DNA from 2 places in the Bacillus cihuensis genome. Region 1 is predicted to be linked to the other one. Evidence: riboswitches for the same ligand, from Rfam matches in the RefSeq annotation. Region 1 holds a riboswitch; the other holds the start of a gene.

Region 1 (8,222 bases):
AGTGGAGCAATGGGAAAAGGGGTTGGAATTGAGCCGACAATTGGCCGTGTAGTGGCTCCATTTGATGGAACCGTTACAATGATTTTTCCTACAAGCCATGCGATTGGTTTAACCTCAGAAGACGGGGTAGAAGTGCTTATTCATATCGGTTTAGATACTGTTCAATTGGAAGGAAAGCATTTTACTGCTCATGTGAAAGATGGACAAGCCGTTAAAAAAGGTGATGTATTAGTGGAGTTTGATATTGCGGCTATAAAAGATGCTGGGTATAAACTAACGACACCAGTGATTGTAACAAATACAGCTAATTATTTAGATGTCATTGCGGATGAGCCACAAGAGATTGTTGGTGGCCAGCCTGTGCTAACGGTTATTAGCTAGATAAACGCACATTATATTCAGCTAATATGAATTAAATAAAACTTTAGTAGCTTTGTTAAATAATAAGAAAAAAGGAGAGAGTTTAATCATGGCACAATTTAAATCGAAATTTCCAAAAAACTTTTATTGGGGTGGTGCAACTGCTGCAAATCAAATTGAAGGTGGATTTGATGCAGATGGAAAAGGGTTATCAGCAGCTGACTTTGTTGAATATATTCCGAAAGCAGAACGGACTAAAGACAACGCGATGGAAATTACGTCAGAACAAATAAGAAAAGCATTAAGCGGTGAATCAACGGCACGCTACCCTAAACGTGAAGGGATTGATTTCTACCACCACTATAAAGAAGATATTGCCTTACTTGCAGAAATGGGCTTTACTGCTTTCCGTTTTTCCATTCACTGGTCAAGAATTTTCCCAAATGGTTATGACGATATGCCGAATGAAGCGGGCTTACAATTTTATGACAATGTGTTAGATGAATTAGCGAAACATAACATCGAGCCAGTTGTGACGTTATCTCACTATGAAACACCTTATGGTTTAACAGAGAGATATAATGGCTGGGTTGGCCGTGAAACTGTGGATCATTTCGTTCGCTATGCAGAAACAGTATTCACTCGATATAAAGATAAAGTAAAGCTGTGGATCTCTTTTAATGAAATTAATATGATTACGATTAGCCCATTTACCGGTGGGGGGATTTTATCAGATAAGGAAGACAATCCTATGCAAGCGAAATATCAAGGATTACATCATCAATTTGTCGCAAGCTCACTTGCTACGAAGAAATTACATGAGATTATTCCTGATGGAAAAATGGGTTGTATGCTAGCGAGAATGACGTTTTATCCGAATACACCAAATCCTGAAGATGTATTAAAAGCGCAAAAAGAAAACCAGGACAATCTATTTTTTACAGATGTACATGCTCGCGGTGAATACCCTAAATATATGGACCGTTTCTTTATTGAAAATGATATTGAAATTGTAAAAGAAACTGGCGACGATGAAATCATCAAACAATACCCTGTCGATTACATTACAATTAGCTATTACATGTCGCTTTTATCTTCCGAATCACCAGAGGGAGAAATAACAGCAGGAAATTTATTCAACAGTTTGAAAAACCCATATTTACAAGCATCGGACTGGGGATGGCAAATTGACCCAATTGGTTTACGTGTAACATTAAATGATTTATATGATCGGTACCAATTACCAATCTTTATTGTAGAAAATGGTATGGGTGCTTACGATAAGGTAGAAGAAGATGGCTCGATTCATGATGACTATCGAATCGATTATTTAAGAAAACATATCGAACAAATGAAAGAAGCAATTGGTGATGGCGTTGACTTAATGGGCTACTTAGCTTGGGGACCAATTGACTTAGTGTCCATGTCCACAAGTGAAATGTCTAAGCGCTACGGATTTATTTATGTAGATAAAGATGATGAGGGTAATGGAACATTGAAAAGAAGTCGAAAAGACTCATTCTTCTGGTACAAAAAAGTGATTGAAAGCAATGGTGAAGAGCTATAAGAGAGGCTTATCGGGCTTTTACGAGCAGTTATCCCCTACCTTTGCTTCTTTGATTACTCAAGCTTAGAGATGGGGATATTACTGCCTGTTATTGCGGGATAAAAAGACAAAGGAGGCTAACATTATTATGGTAGAAAAAACATTTACAATTATTGACGAATCAGGAATTCACGCACGCCCAGCATCAACAATCGTACAAGCGGCAAGTCCGTTCGCCGCTGCTGTTAACTTAGAATACAATGGCAAATCCGTAAATTTAAAATCCATTATGGGTGTCATGTCTTTAGGGATTCCGAAAGATGCGATAATCAAAATTACTGCTGAAGGTGCAGATGAAGGGGAAGCATTGGCAGCGATTGAAGAGGTTGTGAAGGGAGCTGGCTTAGCAGAATGATGGTGCAAAGTCTAAAAGGAATCGGAGCATCAGCAGGAATTGCCATTGCAAAGGCATATCGTTTAGAAGAGCCTGAATTAGTCGTAGAAAAATGTGTAATTGATAGCATTGAAGCAGAAGTTCAACGTTTTGATGCTGCCCTTAAGCAGTCAACATCTGAGCTTGAACAAATCAAAGCACATGCCTTCAAAGAGCTAGGAGAAGATAAAGCTGCAATTTTCGCTGCTCATCTTCTTGTCTTAAGTGATCCAGAGCTGATTAACCCAATCAAAGACAAAATCACAACCGAAAAAGTGAATGCTGAATTTGCTTTACAAGAAGTGGCAAACATGTTTATCGGCATGTTTGAATCGATGGACAACGAGTATATGAAAGAGCGTGCCTCAGATATCCGCGATGTAACAAAACGTGTGATGGCCCATCTTTTAGGTGTCACCATTCCGAATCCGAGCATGATCTCTGAGGAAGTAATCATTATTGCTGAGGACTTAACACCATCTGATACAGCTCAATTAAATCGACAATATGTTAAAGGATTTACGACAGATATCGGTGGCCGCACATCCCATTCAGCGATTATGGCTCGTTCATTGGAAATTCCCGCAGTTGTTGGGACGAAAACAGTGACAGCTAAGATCGAAAATGGTGTATTGGTCATCCTAGACGGCCTGGCTGGAACGGTGATTGTCGATCCATCAGCTGATATGGTGAAGGAATATGAAGTGAAAAAAGCAGAGTATGAAGCGCAAAAGGCAGAGTGGGCAAAGCTTGTAGATGAGCGCACGGTGACAAAAGATGGACAACATGTTGAACTGGTTGCCAATATTGGGACACCTGAGGATATAAAAGGTGTGGTTGAAAACGGCGGCGAGGGTGTTGGTTTATATCGCACCGAATTTTTATACATGGGACGTACTCAGCTTCCGACTGAGGAAGAGCAATTTGATGCCTATAAAACAGTGTTAGAGCGTATGGAAGGAAAGCCGGTTGTTGTTCGTACACTTGATATCGGTGGCGATAAAGAGCTCCCATACTTAGATTTACCGAAAGAAATGAATCCATTCTTAGGCTTCCGTGCGATTCGTTTATGCTTAGAAATGCAAGATATGTTCCGGACACAGCTTCGTGCCTTGCTTCGGGCGAGTACATATGGCAACTTGAAAATTATGTTTCCGATGATTGCAACTCTCGGTGAATTCCGCCAAGCGAAAGCAATTTTACTAGAAGAAAAGGCAAAGTTACAGGTTGAAGGTATCGCTGTTTCTGAAGCAATTGAAATTGGAATCATGGTGGAAATTCCATCTACTGCGGTCATGGCAGATGTATTTGCGAAAGAAGTAGATTTCTTCTCCATCGGTACAAACGATCTGATTCAATACACAATGGCGGCAGACCGTATGAATGAGCGAGTTTCTTACTTGTATCAGCCATACAATCCGGCTATTCTTCGTCTAGTGAAAATGGTTATCGATGCCGCGCACAAAGAAGGCAAATGGGCAGGCATGTGTGGTGAGATGGCAGGAGATGAAATTGCGATCCCGATTTTACTTGGTCTTGGTTTAGATGAATTCAGCATGAGTGCCTCTTCTATTTTAAAGGCTCGAAGCCAACTTCTTAATCTTTCAAAAGCAGAAATGAGTTCGATCATCGAACAAGTTTTAAACATGTCAACGGCTGAGGAAGTAGAGAGATTTATAAAGGAAATAGAAGTGAAAGAAGTACTTGTGTAAATAACATACTCTCACCCTATAAGGGATGAGAGTTATTAATCATGTTCATAGGAACACAGCGGACGGGTATGATGTAGCATTATCTGCGGGTCTATTTGGCATGCAAATACAAGGATCCATAGCCATATCTCCAGTAAACCTCAAACGAATTATGACCTTAATGAAGGAATCAGAGCATATAATATGAAAGAAAAAGGCGACATTTCGTTCAAAATCGAACGAAATGTCGCCTTTTAAAATTTGATCATACTCACAAATTTTAGAAGCATAAGTTTTTCAGTGCTCTGGATCTACGTCAAATTTTTGGAAACAAAAAAGTTAATTTTTTAATTTACAAATGCTGGTCTAATTCCACCGTCTTTAGACGGTATACGCTTTTGACCTTGAACTTCTGTGTCCATACTTGAAGTGTGAAGTGAAAGTATGGACGCTATAAGAAAAATAGTTATGCAATATATGACATCAAGTACCATGTTATATGGGTGACAAAACATAGGTATAAGGTGTTACGGTTCTATTGAGTTTATAGGGCTATAGAATTGATCAGGCAGGGGTGTGAAGCAAGGGGAATCACCATCCTGCAAGGCAGTTGGAAAAGATCACATTCATTTACTCCTTTCTTGTTCACCAAGTCTAGCGCCAAGAAAAATCTCAGTACTTAAAAGGACAATCAACAATATTGTTACAAGATGAATTTCCAGAACTCAAGAAAAAAATTGGGGGCAGCCCCTATGGTGTAAATGGAGAGATGAAGAAAACTATTGGGAAGAGTATCGTACCAAGGATTATTAATCCTTTATCAAAATAATTAGCAAGTCCCAGAATGGGTAGCTAATTATTTTGATATCATTAGGGAAAAATAATTAAATGTCTAAAAAGATAAATTGAATTTAATATTTATTGTTTTGTCTCTTTTGTCTTTTGTTACTTAGAAAGGAAAATTAGGATAATAGGCTTAGGGATGTGTAGTAATAAAGTTCTATTTCTTCCTTGTATTCCCTATTATTCTGTTGTAATATTCACAATATAGGAGAAACACTTTATAAATTTATAGATTAGTAGTTCAAAATTTTTATATAAAATTGAATAGGGGAATGATAAAGGCAAATTCATTGAAAGATGAAAACGCAAAACGATAGGGACTAAAATCGGAGAGATAATGTCAGCCAGTTACCGATTTCTTTTAAAAAGGCGAATCGGGTGATTGGTCTTTTTTTGTAGGGTTAAATGCAGTATTAGAGTAGGGATTTTATGAGTGGCTGGGAAATTTCGCTATTTATTCCTCGATAAATGTATATGAATGAAGAGGTAACTCGCTCTGCGGACAGTCTTACTTTGAATACATAAGAAATAGATTAACATTGGAGATTTTAATAATGAAAAAAACTTTGCAATTACCATACCAGTTACAAGGCTTTTTGGAATTGGGAGATGCTGTAATTATTACTGACAGTAATCATATTATTTTAGAAGTAAATGACTCATATCAATCAATAACAGGATTTGAAAGAGCTAAAATAATCGGTTTGAAGGCAGGATTTATTAAATCTAACCTTACAAGTAAATCAACCTATATTTCAATGAAAAACTCGTTAAAAGAACTTATCCCCTGGTCGGGAATTTTAATTAATCGGAAGAAATCTGGGGAGCTTTGGCATTCATCTATTACGATAACTCCTTTCAAGATTGAAAAGGAATTATTTTATATAGGAATTTTTCGTGCATTAGAACAATTAAAAGAAGGGTTATACCTACCTGAAAACAAAAAAATAGAAGTACAAAGAGAATTATTGAAGGTGCTGGCAATTTCGTGTGAGATTCGAGACCCTGGAACTGAAGAGCATTTGATAAGAGTACAGGAATTAACTGAGATTCTTATCAAATCACACAATAAGAAAAATAATCTTCAATTAGAGCCAAGATATATCAATAATATTATTCATTCCAGTATATTACATGACATAGGTAAAGCTGGCATGCCAGAAGGTATTCTATATAAACCTGGGGCTTTGACTTCTTCTGAAAGAAAAATAATAGAAATGCACCCCTTAATAGGGGCGGATATTTTAAATAAAATGTCTAAGGAGATTAATTATGATTTTATTAAAAGTATGGAGGTAGCTGAAAATATTATTTTATATCATCATGAAAAATGGGATGGAACTGGATACCCTTTTAATTTAGAAGGCGAAAAAATCCCTTTTGAGGCGAGGATCGTATCAATAGTGGATGTATTTGATGCATTAACCAGCCGTAGACCTTATAAAGATTCGTGGTCAAAACAAAAAGCATTGTCTTATATTGACCAAAATAAAGGAAAACATTTTGACCCATTAATAGCTGAAACTTTTATAAATTTGTTTTAAAACTTTCAGAAAAGTAGTATTAAACCTTCCTTCATACAAACCAATTATGGCGTTATAACGCTACCATTTACATGAAGGATCAATTAAGTAACAACGCTGCACTCACCTAATCACAATGGTGGCGGTGCGGAGCTGAAATTTTGGATGCTGTCTAAAATCAGTATACCTAATTAATCGATTTTGCTATATTAGTAAGTCGCGCAGCCCCGTCCCCATGTTCTTCATAGAAGGCTACTAGTAAAATATCCAAATAAAAGTATAGACAGTAAAATCGAATTATCTAAATATAAAAAATATTATTGACAATGGAATATTATGGTGCTAACATTTTTATAAACCGTAGACGAGGGAGTTAAACTGTTAAACGATCTTTCAGCGAATCCGGGATGGTGTAAGCCGGACAGATGCAGTAACAGCAAGTGGGCCTCAGAGGGCGAAGTGAAAGAATTTTTTTAGTAGCTTAGACGTAGAGCCAGCGTTATAGGGCTAAGGGTGTTTGTATGAGCACTCTGCTGAGAGGGTATGTATGATACATATCAAACAAGGTGGTACCGCAAGTTAACACTTGTCCTTGAATTATTATTTAAGGATAAGTGTTTTTTGTTATTTTATAGACTCAAACAACTGTAAGTAAGCAGGTTATAGTTGTTTCAGAGAAACCCCATTCATTATGTATGAAAGTAAAAAATCTCAGAATGAAAAAGAAGAAAAGGAGAATGAAAAAAGATATGAAAATAGCAGCTTTATTAATTACAAGTGTTGAAAGGAGTAAGTGTCATGGATGATAAATTTACGCTATATAACTTAAAAGTAGAAGTTGTAGGTACAGATAAACCAATGGTTTGCAAGCATAAGGAAGGTGACTATTTCTTAGTTATAGGAGAAGACGTTATCTTCCCAGAAAATAATTCATTTTCAATGTATGCCTTAAGCGCTATTTTGCCATTATTACCTGCAAAGCAACGGGTATTGCATGCAAATGACTGGATGTTGTCTGATAGTGTAATTGCCTGCCCAGATCCAAACTGTGGTGCTAGATTTAAAATAACTCGTATCGGAACTAAAGAATTTAGTCATGCTGAATGCACAACAGAGCCTATATATAAAGGAGATAAAAACTAATGGCAGAACGATTCGAATTAGCAAAAGATTATACAATTAGTAGAGTGATCAACGGGTGTTGGCAACTGTCGGAAGGTCATAGCTTACAAACTAATTTAGACAAGCAAGATATTATGAAGGCCTTCAATATGCTTGTCGAAAAAGGATTTACGACATTTGATTGTGCTGATATATATACGGGTACGGAAGAATTTCTAGGTGAATTCTTAAAGCAACTTAAGCACGGAAGCACGATTTCACCAAATGACATTCAAATTCATACCAAGTATGTACCTGATATCAATTTACTTAGTGATGTCGATTTTACATACACAGAAAAAATAATTGATAGAAGCCTTAAACGGCAAAATCGAGATGTATTAGATCTAGTGCAGTTTCATTGGTGGGATTACGATGTGCCTGGCTATATCGAGACAGCAGGGGATCTGTTAAGGCTAAAAGAAAAAGGGAAAATACGTAATATCGCCGTTACAAACTTTGATACGAAGCATTTGAAAGAGATCGTTGATGCCGGTATACCGATTGTGTCTTGTCAAAATCAATACTCGGTTTTTGATAGACGACCAGAAAAAGAATTATTAGAATATTGTAAAATAAAAGGTATTTCTTTGCTATGCTACGGCACATTATCAGGCGGTTTGCTAGCGGAAAAATGGCTCGGCAAAACATCTATTCAACCCGAT
Region 2 (8,222 bases), on a different contig from region 1:
ATATTACTAAATATTTCTAAAAAACAAAGAGAGTTTTATGTATTTATTAAACTATTCTGTCTATTACAACACCCCAAAAGAATACATCATTTCCTCTGAGTTCAATACCATTAAAAGTATCTTGTTCAAGTAAAATCAAAGTTATTGGTGATATTGAACTAGCTAATAAAGAAGTATGAATAAAAGTGAATTTGTTGCTATTATATCGCATGAGCTTAAATCACCCATAACTGCTGTGATGTTTAAGTTGGAAGCAGTCATCGAAAAGTAGGTCTGTCTCAAGATCATTTAGATATTTGAAAAAGTGCTACAAGATGATGGAGAGATTCAAGAACTAGTAATGGATATGGTGGAAATCGATCTAATGAAACACACTGTAATTGAATCTAAATTTTATAAGAATGGACTTATTGGATATCGTTAATGAAAGCACCTAAAGGCTGCAACATTACAATTAATCAAAGAATAATCTCTTCTTTAGTATGCCTTTTTAAGAGTATCATTACATATTTGAAATGGCTTCACTTGTTGTCCATGTAGCACTACTGAAAGCTCGGTAGTTCGTAACAGCAGCATGAAAATCGTTTTCACTAATCGTGGCAGTTGCATCGTAAACAACAGCTGTCTTGAAGCCATTTTCGATTAAATCTCTCATATGCGATTCAACACATACGTTTGATAATACCCCAGCCAAAATTACTTGTTCTTTTCTGCGTTGCCTTAGTTGATAGACCAGATCATTTGTCTGAGGACTGGCCACCTTGTGCGGTGTTGCAATGACGGATGTTTTATCCCAGATATACGGAGCTAAAGTTGGAACATAATCGGCTTCCGGAGTTGGAGGACTATATTGATTTAATTTCTGATAAACACGCAAACTAATCAACATCTCTTGTTCGTTCCCTGTAAACTGCCAATCATAGTCATGTGGATATAAAAAGTGCGGGGAAACAAAGAGCTGATAACCTTTACTACGGGCAGTGCTTAATAGTAGTTCCAAGTTAGCTAAAGTATTATTCTGTTTAATGTTAGCCTTTGTCAAATGATATCCTCTTCCGCCTGGAGACAAAAAGTCATTTTGAGGGTCAGTAATAACTATTGCAGTATTCGCGGGATTTGGTTTAAACATAGAATTTTCCCCACCTTTAATATGTTTTCACTTATCCATTATATGAACTACATTGATTAAAAATTCCTTAGGAAAATGAAATTTTGAAGTTAAGCTCCATTCCTCTAAAATCTTGCGCTCGCGCAAAGTGGTTATGTTTGGCTATATCTACTCCGATAATTAAGGTTTCAGAAGTAATTTGAGAGATTTTATGATTTTGGTTATAATTCATTGTAAGGCCTCCAATTAGATGTTTTGTCCATTTTAGCTGGCCAGCTCAGGACACATTCATCTTATCAAGAGGTCTTTTTTCGTTCAAATCTCATTTTCAGTTATTACAGGAATGCTGCTTCGTTACTTTAAGTACATTTCTTCACAAGCTCTTCTAATTATTAACATAGATACCCATTTTTCTTAAAAGGTATTGTTCAACAATCTGGCCCTATAACGGAAAAAAAGCGATCTTCTTTATTGAAGAATCGCGCCCGATTGTGGAATATCAAGATAATGATGATGATTGTTGCCTTTAGCTTGTAGAACTAACGCACCAGTTAGCTTAACATCAAAAAAATAAATCAGCCTCAATTATTTATTTTATTCATATTCCATAACCCAATATTTTTCTTCTGGTTTACCTTCTTCAACAACTTTCTTCCAACCATTATTTTCATAAAACTTCATCGCTTTTTGATTTTCAGATACACATTTCAATCTTAATGGTTTATTCATTTTTTCTATGGCGGCATTAACCAATTGACCACCAACACCTTTACCCGAGAAATCAGGGTGAACAAATAAGTTATGTATAAAATTATCTGGCAAGTACAAAGAAGCAAATCCAAGGATATGAGTATCTTCCTCTGCTAATATTATATACTCTCCTACAGTATGCTTATCAAAGTCTTCTAAAGTCATTTCTTCTATATCTGCCCAATGAAAACTTTTACGACGAGATTCTAGGTATATAAGTCTTAAATCAGGGTAATCTAATTCACTTGCTACTCTGATATTCATATTTTCACTCTCACTTTCTTTTATATAAATAATAATAACATAATTTTCATTCTATATAATATAGGTTTAAATCAAGGTTTTCCTTCTTACACTAAACTACTTCGTTAGTTTAAGTACATTTCTTCACAATCTACGCTTTACAATTTAACGCGCTATTCAACAATCTAGCGGAAATAGGGCTGTTCCTTATTACAGAAACGCGCCCGATTGCTGAAGACTAAAATTTCTGAACCAAGTTCCATCAGTGTAGTTCAGCAACTATTATCCAAATAAAAATTGGGTTGAGATGAATTGTAATTCAAACTCCACATTAGAGTATGAGAAGTAAGATACAATAGCTAACAATATCCATAACGTCTGAATTACGATTCCAACGATACTGCAAACAAATCCAGAGGTTGCCAATCCCCTTCCATTCTCGTTCGTTTTCTCAATTTCCCTTTTTCCCATTCTAGAAAATACAATTCCGATAATACCAAGTATTATTCCAATTATTGGTATTATAATGGAAAGAATCCCAAGGGTTAAAGAAGCCACCGATTTACTATTTGTTTGAGCTTTTTCAACCATTCATAAACACCTCCTAACATTGACATTGCTATACAACATGACCCAATTCATTAATATGGGCGCATATCTTGCTACATAATAGCTCCCTTTTATTGAATAGCTGCTCTTTATTGCCCATTAGAATCGGACTAGAAAAATTACATTGAAAAGAGTGTATTTATACAGTCTCTCACCATGTGTTTCCTTTTTTCGGTATATTCATTTTCGTAAGCATTAGTGTCTGTGTTAAAGTAACTACAACCTTGTTGAATTTCTCTGTTTTTTTCGTACTGGATGTATACATATTTTTCTTCCGGTTCATCTTTAAAGATGACACGGGCGCGCGTTCTTTTTATACCTGTATCTTTCTTCATTGAATAGAATGTTTTAACTTCTAACAATTCATCGGAATTATATCCAAGCTTAAGAAGGTGTTTTTTTGTTGCATTTTCCATTAATAAGGAGCGACTAGGATTACCATAAAATATATCATAAACGAGAAAAGGCCCTCCTATAATAACTCCGATGAATAATAAAAGAATCAAACGTTTAGTTTTTTTCAAAATTCCCCCGCCTTTTTTAGAACTTTAAAAAATAACGCTTTTATCATCCATTATTCATTAATGAATCCATTGTTATTTAGGATTTAACATAAATATCCAATTATATCAGAAATTATTATTCTATTAAATGGCCCTATAATGGAAATAGCGCTGTTCCCTATTACAAAAAAGCACCCTATAATTGAAAAGTGGATTTTTATACTAATACGGGGATGATATTAGTTTAATTTTGTAGGTGTTTTTGGTAATCCACGATAAGCTGATCTAATTTTTGACTGCAATTAATGGTGTCGTGGCTATTTAAGCCTGTTTCCTTTGCAATCAGGATTAATTCCTTTTTCAATTCATTGATCCTGTTTTCTAAATCGTCCATTTCTGTAAGTACCATTCAACAAGGTATCCTCCTAAAATATGTACGTTATTTTAGGCAACTCAGCCATCATAGTTAAAACTTTAGATCTGTAGTTTTGCGTCCTTATTTTTCAATAAGTTTGCCTTTTCTCGTTATATATTACTGTATTTAGATTCCGAAATTTGTCGCATTTTGTTGTTGCTATCAGAATAATTGTCAAGAGGGTGGATTCATGGATCTTTACCAATATTTCCCTTAGTTTCAATGCAACTTTCCCAATTCGTGAGGTAAGTACCCTTTCTTTGAAGAAATGATATGTGACGCCCTACTGAAAGCCTCTTCAAATTCCACCTCCATTCCCTCTTTTACTTGTAACATTGCGCCTTCAAGAATCATTGTAAAACCTCCCGTTTTTCTATTTGCATCACCGATCAGTATTCCAAATAACTAGCCCTATAACGGAATATTAGATGATCTTCTATTGGTCATAAATTCATATTCTAAAATGCTCATTTCCCATAAACTCCAGTATTCATCACCGTTTTTTCTAGAGTCTCTATGTAATCCTTCTTTTGTAAAACCAGCCTTTTCATAACAAGCAATTGCAGATACATTGAAATCAAACACACCAAGACTAACTCTATGTAAATTAAGATCTTCAAATGCTACTTTGAGAATTTCTTTCATCATTTGCTGACCAATTCCTTTTCCTCTTACATTTTTATCACCTACCAAGACTTTTCCAACTCTTGCAGACTTATTTTTTCGATCAATTTTCTCCAAAGAGATATGATCAATAACACTACCGGTTTCTTTACCTTATATACTAAGGTATCCAAGTTATCTCTATTGGCATTCTCAATATACTTTTCTAATTGATTCTCTGATAAGGGATATTGGAATGCAGGCCCACCCCAATGAGTAAGAATTGAGGTGAATTGACCCACTTGATAAGTTGTTTAAATCCGTGCGTTCAAAATACTTTAATTCAATCATTAAAACATTTCTCCTCTATGTTTTTTTCTTTATTCAATTTTATTATGTGACCTATTTCTTCCTCAACAAAATGGCCCTATAATGAAAAAAGCGATCCTCTTTATTGAAGAATCGCGCCCGTTTGTAGGCTGTTGATTACCACTTTTTCTAGTATACATATACATAAAGGTTAAAGGTGCTTTCTATTTTTTTCGATGATACTTAATATAAGCGCAAGTTAGTTCAACACCAAACTACTTATAACTAAACAGCTGCTCTTTTCTCTCTTGTTTTGTTGGCAAATAGTTTTTCATTAAGAGTTGGCATAATCATACCATCAATCCCATATTTTCCTGCATTCACAGCAGAAACGAGAATAAACATAGATAATAAAACAAGTTGTGGATTGGTACTTGTCGTACCGCTAAACAGATAAGAGTAGTTCATAATCAGTCCAAATAATACTGCTATTTTAGTGAAACAACCCACCAATAAACCTATTCCCACTAGTAATTCTCCCCAAGGTACTAAAGTATTGAATATCTCTACATTAGGAATGGCTACGTTTTCTAGAAAAACAACCCACCAACCCTGAACAGCCGGGTGTTCTCCTGTTGCTTTAGCTAACGCACCCTGTAAGAAACCAGAAGCATCAAAATGTCCGCTTGCTATCTTCCCCCAACCAGCCATAATCCACGTATATCCGAGATATACACGTAGCACAGCTAAAAGTATAGAGATCTTTTTATTTTCTCTTAGAAAATCAATAAACATACTTTTCCTCCTAAATATTAAAAATTAATCACTAATTGATATAATACTATAAACGATAACGATTATCATTATCGTTTATATGAAAAATATGTAACAGATATGTTACAAAAACCTCCTGTTGCAATAAGAGGTAACAATTAAAGATATATAGAAAGAGATGAATAGTTTATACAACTTTTTTAACTCCTCTTGGGCATCTAGGGGAATCAACTTGTCACAATTTATTTTTTATGTAGGATTGAATTATATGTAACCTTAATTCAATAAAATGGCCCTATAATGAAAAAAAGCGATCTTCTTTATAGAAGAACCTCGCCCGATTGTTGAAGATCGTTATTAAAGTATAGTGCTCGTTAGTTTAATAGTTAAAGAATTAAACCGCTAAAAACCATTCCAATATTTATTACAAAATGAAATATTATTGCAGTGTATATACTATTGGTTTTTATTACGACAAAAGCATAAAAAAATCCAACAAAAGAAAAAAGTAAACTTATTATGAAAGGTATTCCAACAGCAAGATGTAGTAAACCAAAACCGATGCCTGTCATGATAATTGCACTTGTAGTGGAAACATACTTTTTCAAACTTGATAACATAAAACCACGCCATATAAGTTCTTCAAGAGTTGCGTTGATGATTGAAAACAATAAACAAAAGATTAACATTGATTTAATATAACTAAATTCTTGCTGGAGAATAAATGGGATGAATGATATACCAGATATAATTATTCCAATTAGTAGAAAGTAAGATAATTTTATGGAATGAAAAGGCATAACAATACGACTATTCAAATTAGGTTTATTGTTAAAGAACGATATTTTCTTCTTGTTAAAGAGGTGAACAACGCACAGTCCAACAACAATAATAAAAATTGAGCCTCTATTTAACAGAATCCTTAACTCTCTGGAAATTTCATAGGTGGCTAAGAATATATTTGTAAGTTGATAAAGTAAAAAACTCACTAGAAAAGCTGTAAAGAGTGAGGATAAAAAACGATATTCAACATTTATAATGCAGATAATTAGAAGGAAGAAAACTATAAACCCTATACTTATCCAACTTTTATAAGAGATAACAATAATACCCCAAAAAAATAGCACAGTTAATAAAGCTAAAAGTATATTTTGTTTAATAAAGACATCTTTAACTGCTTCTTTAGTTTAGTCTGCACAATCTCACTTAAATATCCATTTTTGTTTGAAGGTCTTATTCCATTAAATGTCCCTATAGCTAAAGAAGGCACAATTCTTTTTCAAGAAATGCGCCCGATTATGGAACATTACTATCTCATTGAGTCTCTTGCGCCGAATCCAGAGCTTTTACCAACCCATCCGGATCTTGAGATCCTATCACCACAGTATTGTTTGTTAATTGTAATTCTATTCCTTGATTCCCATTCATATTATAGGCTGTTTCGCCTTTGGCATTAAAACGTATGCCCCAACCTCCAAACCGTCCAAGTGGACGGTATGTAATGGCCTTATAACGAACCATATCCTTAAATAAAAATGACTTATAGTGAATATGAAACGGCACATAACGGACATAAAGACCATCCCTACGCACCTCAGTTATTAATTTCATGAATCCTAGCAGACACAGTGGAAATACAATTCCGAAAACAAGCCAGAGAAGCACCAAAATTACATCCGGAGCTGGATTATCACCTACTGGAATGCCAAAGATGACTTGTTGTATGAAGTTAAACCACATGAATGCTGCAATCAGTAAAATTAAAACCCATACCCAAATTTGCCGAGGGCGCTGAACTTCACGAAAAATAACGTGTTCTTGTCGTTCCATTTAAGCCTATCGCTCCCTTAACGGTTTATTTTTCTGCTTCAATTTTAACATACGTTGTTCAACAATTTGGCCCTATACATGAAGAAAGAGCGTAATTCTTATTCTGGAATTGCGCCCAATTGTTGAAGACCGATTAATTTATTTCAACTGTTGTTTATTGCAGAACTTTTTAGAATCAGATGTTTAAATAACTTCTAATTTTTTAGTTAACATAATTGAGTGTTATCGGTATCAAAAAGATCTTCGTTTAATGTTTTATAACCACATCAAGGACAAGTGTATTTCACCTCTAATCTCACTACTTCTCTAGAAATGTCCCTTTTATCTTAACAAAGGCGTTTTCTAATTATTTATTTCAAGAGTTATCCTATAAAGGTTTGGAACATAAATTTCACAGCCATTCATAGTTTTTGATGCTAAAAATTCGTCGGGAAGTACCATCCACTTAGATGCAATATTATTTAGCAATGGTTTTACATTAAATTCAAATGCTTTATCTATATCAAGAAAAACTTTGTACATATCATCAATATTCCAATACTTTTCTATTTTAGAAACTAACATCAAGACCTTATAATTAGCAGCAAACTTCTTAAAACTATCTAAGTGTTTGTTTACTTCTGCTGAGTTACTTGCCTCAAGAAATAAGATAATTTTCATAAACAAAACTCCATATTAAAGTAAATCCCTTCTTTAACTAACCTATTAAGCTCATATTATAAGGTCTTAACGGATTAAATGAATACTCTATGCAAACCTAGTTAACATAAAATCTCTTATAGGCAATAAAAAAGGATCTTCAATTGAAGATCCTTTTGTGATGATTGTTCAATTTAATCGCTCGATTATGAAGAAATACTTATTTCGAATTAACAATTAATCACGAATAACAATAGGGTTATATTGTTTCTTAGTATTTATTCAACTGGAGAAAGTTCACTTTCTATTACCCATTTATGATAGGTTACCTTTTCTCCTGTTTCAGTATCAGTGTAATCTACCATATATACGGTTGTTTTTTCTGCTGTATCTATGACAGCCGTAGCACCATCCATACCTTCCATATGTTTAGCGTTCA

Evidence for each region. A riboswitch is a leader RNA that binds a small molecule or an ion and turns the genes downstream of it on or off. The one in region 1 is predicted to bind cyclic di-GMP.
Region 2: it holds a riboswitch for cyclic di-GMP, as region 1 does, so the genes downstream of both, V179_RS27605 (aspartyl-phosphate phosphatase Spo0E family protein) here and V179_RS0101680 (HD domain-containing phosphohydrolase) in region 1, are expected to answer to the same signal.

Annotation. Positions count from the first base shown of each region.
Region 1 covers NZ_AYSD01000010.1:375,545-383,766, forward strand. The annotation lists gene V179_RS0101660 (beta-glucoside-specific PTS transporter subunit IIABC) at 1-381, shown strand, start outside; gene V179_RS0101665 (glycoside hydrolase family 1 protein) at 470-1,927, shown strand; gene V179_RS0101670 (phosphocarrier protein HPr) at 2,055-2,321, shown strand; gene ptsP (phosphoenolpyruvate--protein phosphotransferase) at 2,324-4,051, shown strand; cyclic di-GMP riboswitch class I at 5,144-5,229, shown strand; gene V179_RS0101680 (HD domain-containing phosphohydrolase) at 5,428-6,417, shown strand; gene V179_RS0101685 (TIGR04076 family protein) at 7,195-7,539, shown strand; gene V179_RS0101690 (aldo/keto reductase) at 7,539-8,222, shown strand, end outside.
Region 2 covers NZ_KI632495.1:682,748-690,969, forward strand. The annotation lists gene V179_RS32400 (histidine kinase dimerization/phospho-acceptor domain-containing protein) at 176-271, shown strand; gene V179_RS0109180 (cysteine hydrolase) at 503-1,129, opposite strand; partial or broken gene V179_RS31300 (IS110 family transposase) at 1,203-1,340, opposite strand; gene V179_RS0109190 (GNAT family N-acetyltransferase) at 1,703-2,122, opposite strand; gene V179_RS27600 (DUF4190 domain-containing protein) at 2,384-2,692, opposite strand; gene V179_RS0109200 (DUF3139 domain-containing protein) at 2,830-3,234, opposite strand; gene V179_RS27605 (aspartyl-phosphate phosphatase Spo0E family protein) at 3,458-3,622, opposite strand; cyclic di-GMP riboswitch class I at 3,658-3,740, opposite strand; partial or broken gene V179_RS32010 (antibiotic biosynthesis monooxygenase family protein) at 3,838-3,982, opposite strand; partial or broken gene V179_RS27615 (GNAT family N-acetyltransferase) at 4,040-4,582, opposite strand; gene V179_RS0109220 (DoxX family protein) at 4,826-5,335, opposite strand; gene V179_RS32405 (CPBP family intramembrane glutamic endopeptidase) at 5,701-6,114, opposite strand; gene V179_RS0109230 (DUF6141 family protein) at 6,629-7,144, opposite strand; gene V179_RS0109235 (hypothetical protein) at 7,487-7,804, opposite strand; gene V179_RS0109240 (YdhK family protein) at 8,062-8,222, opposite strand, start outside.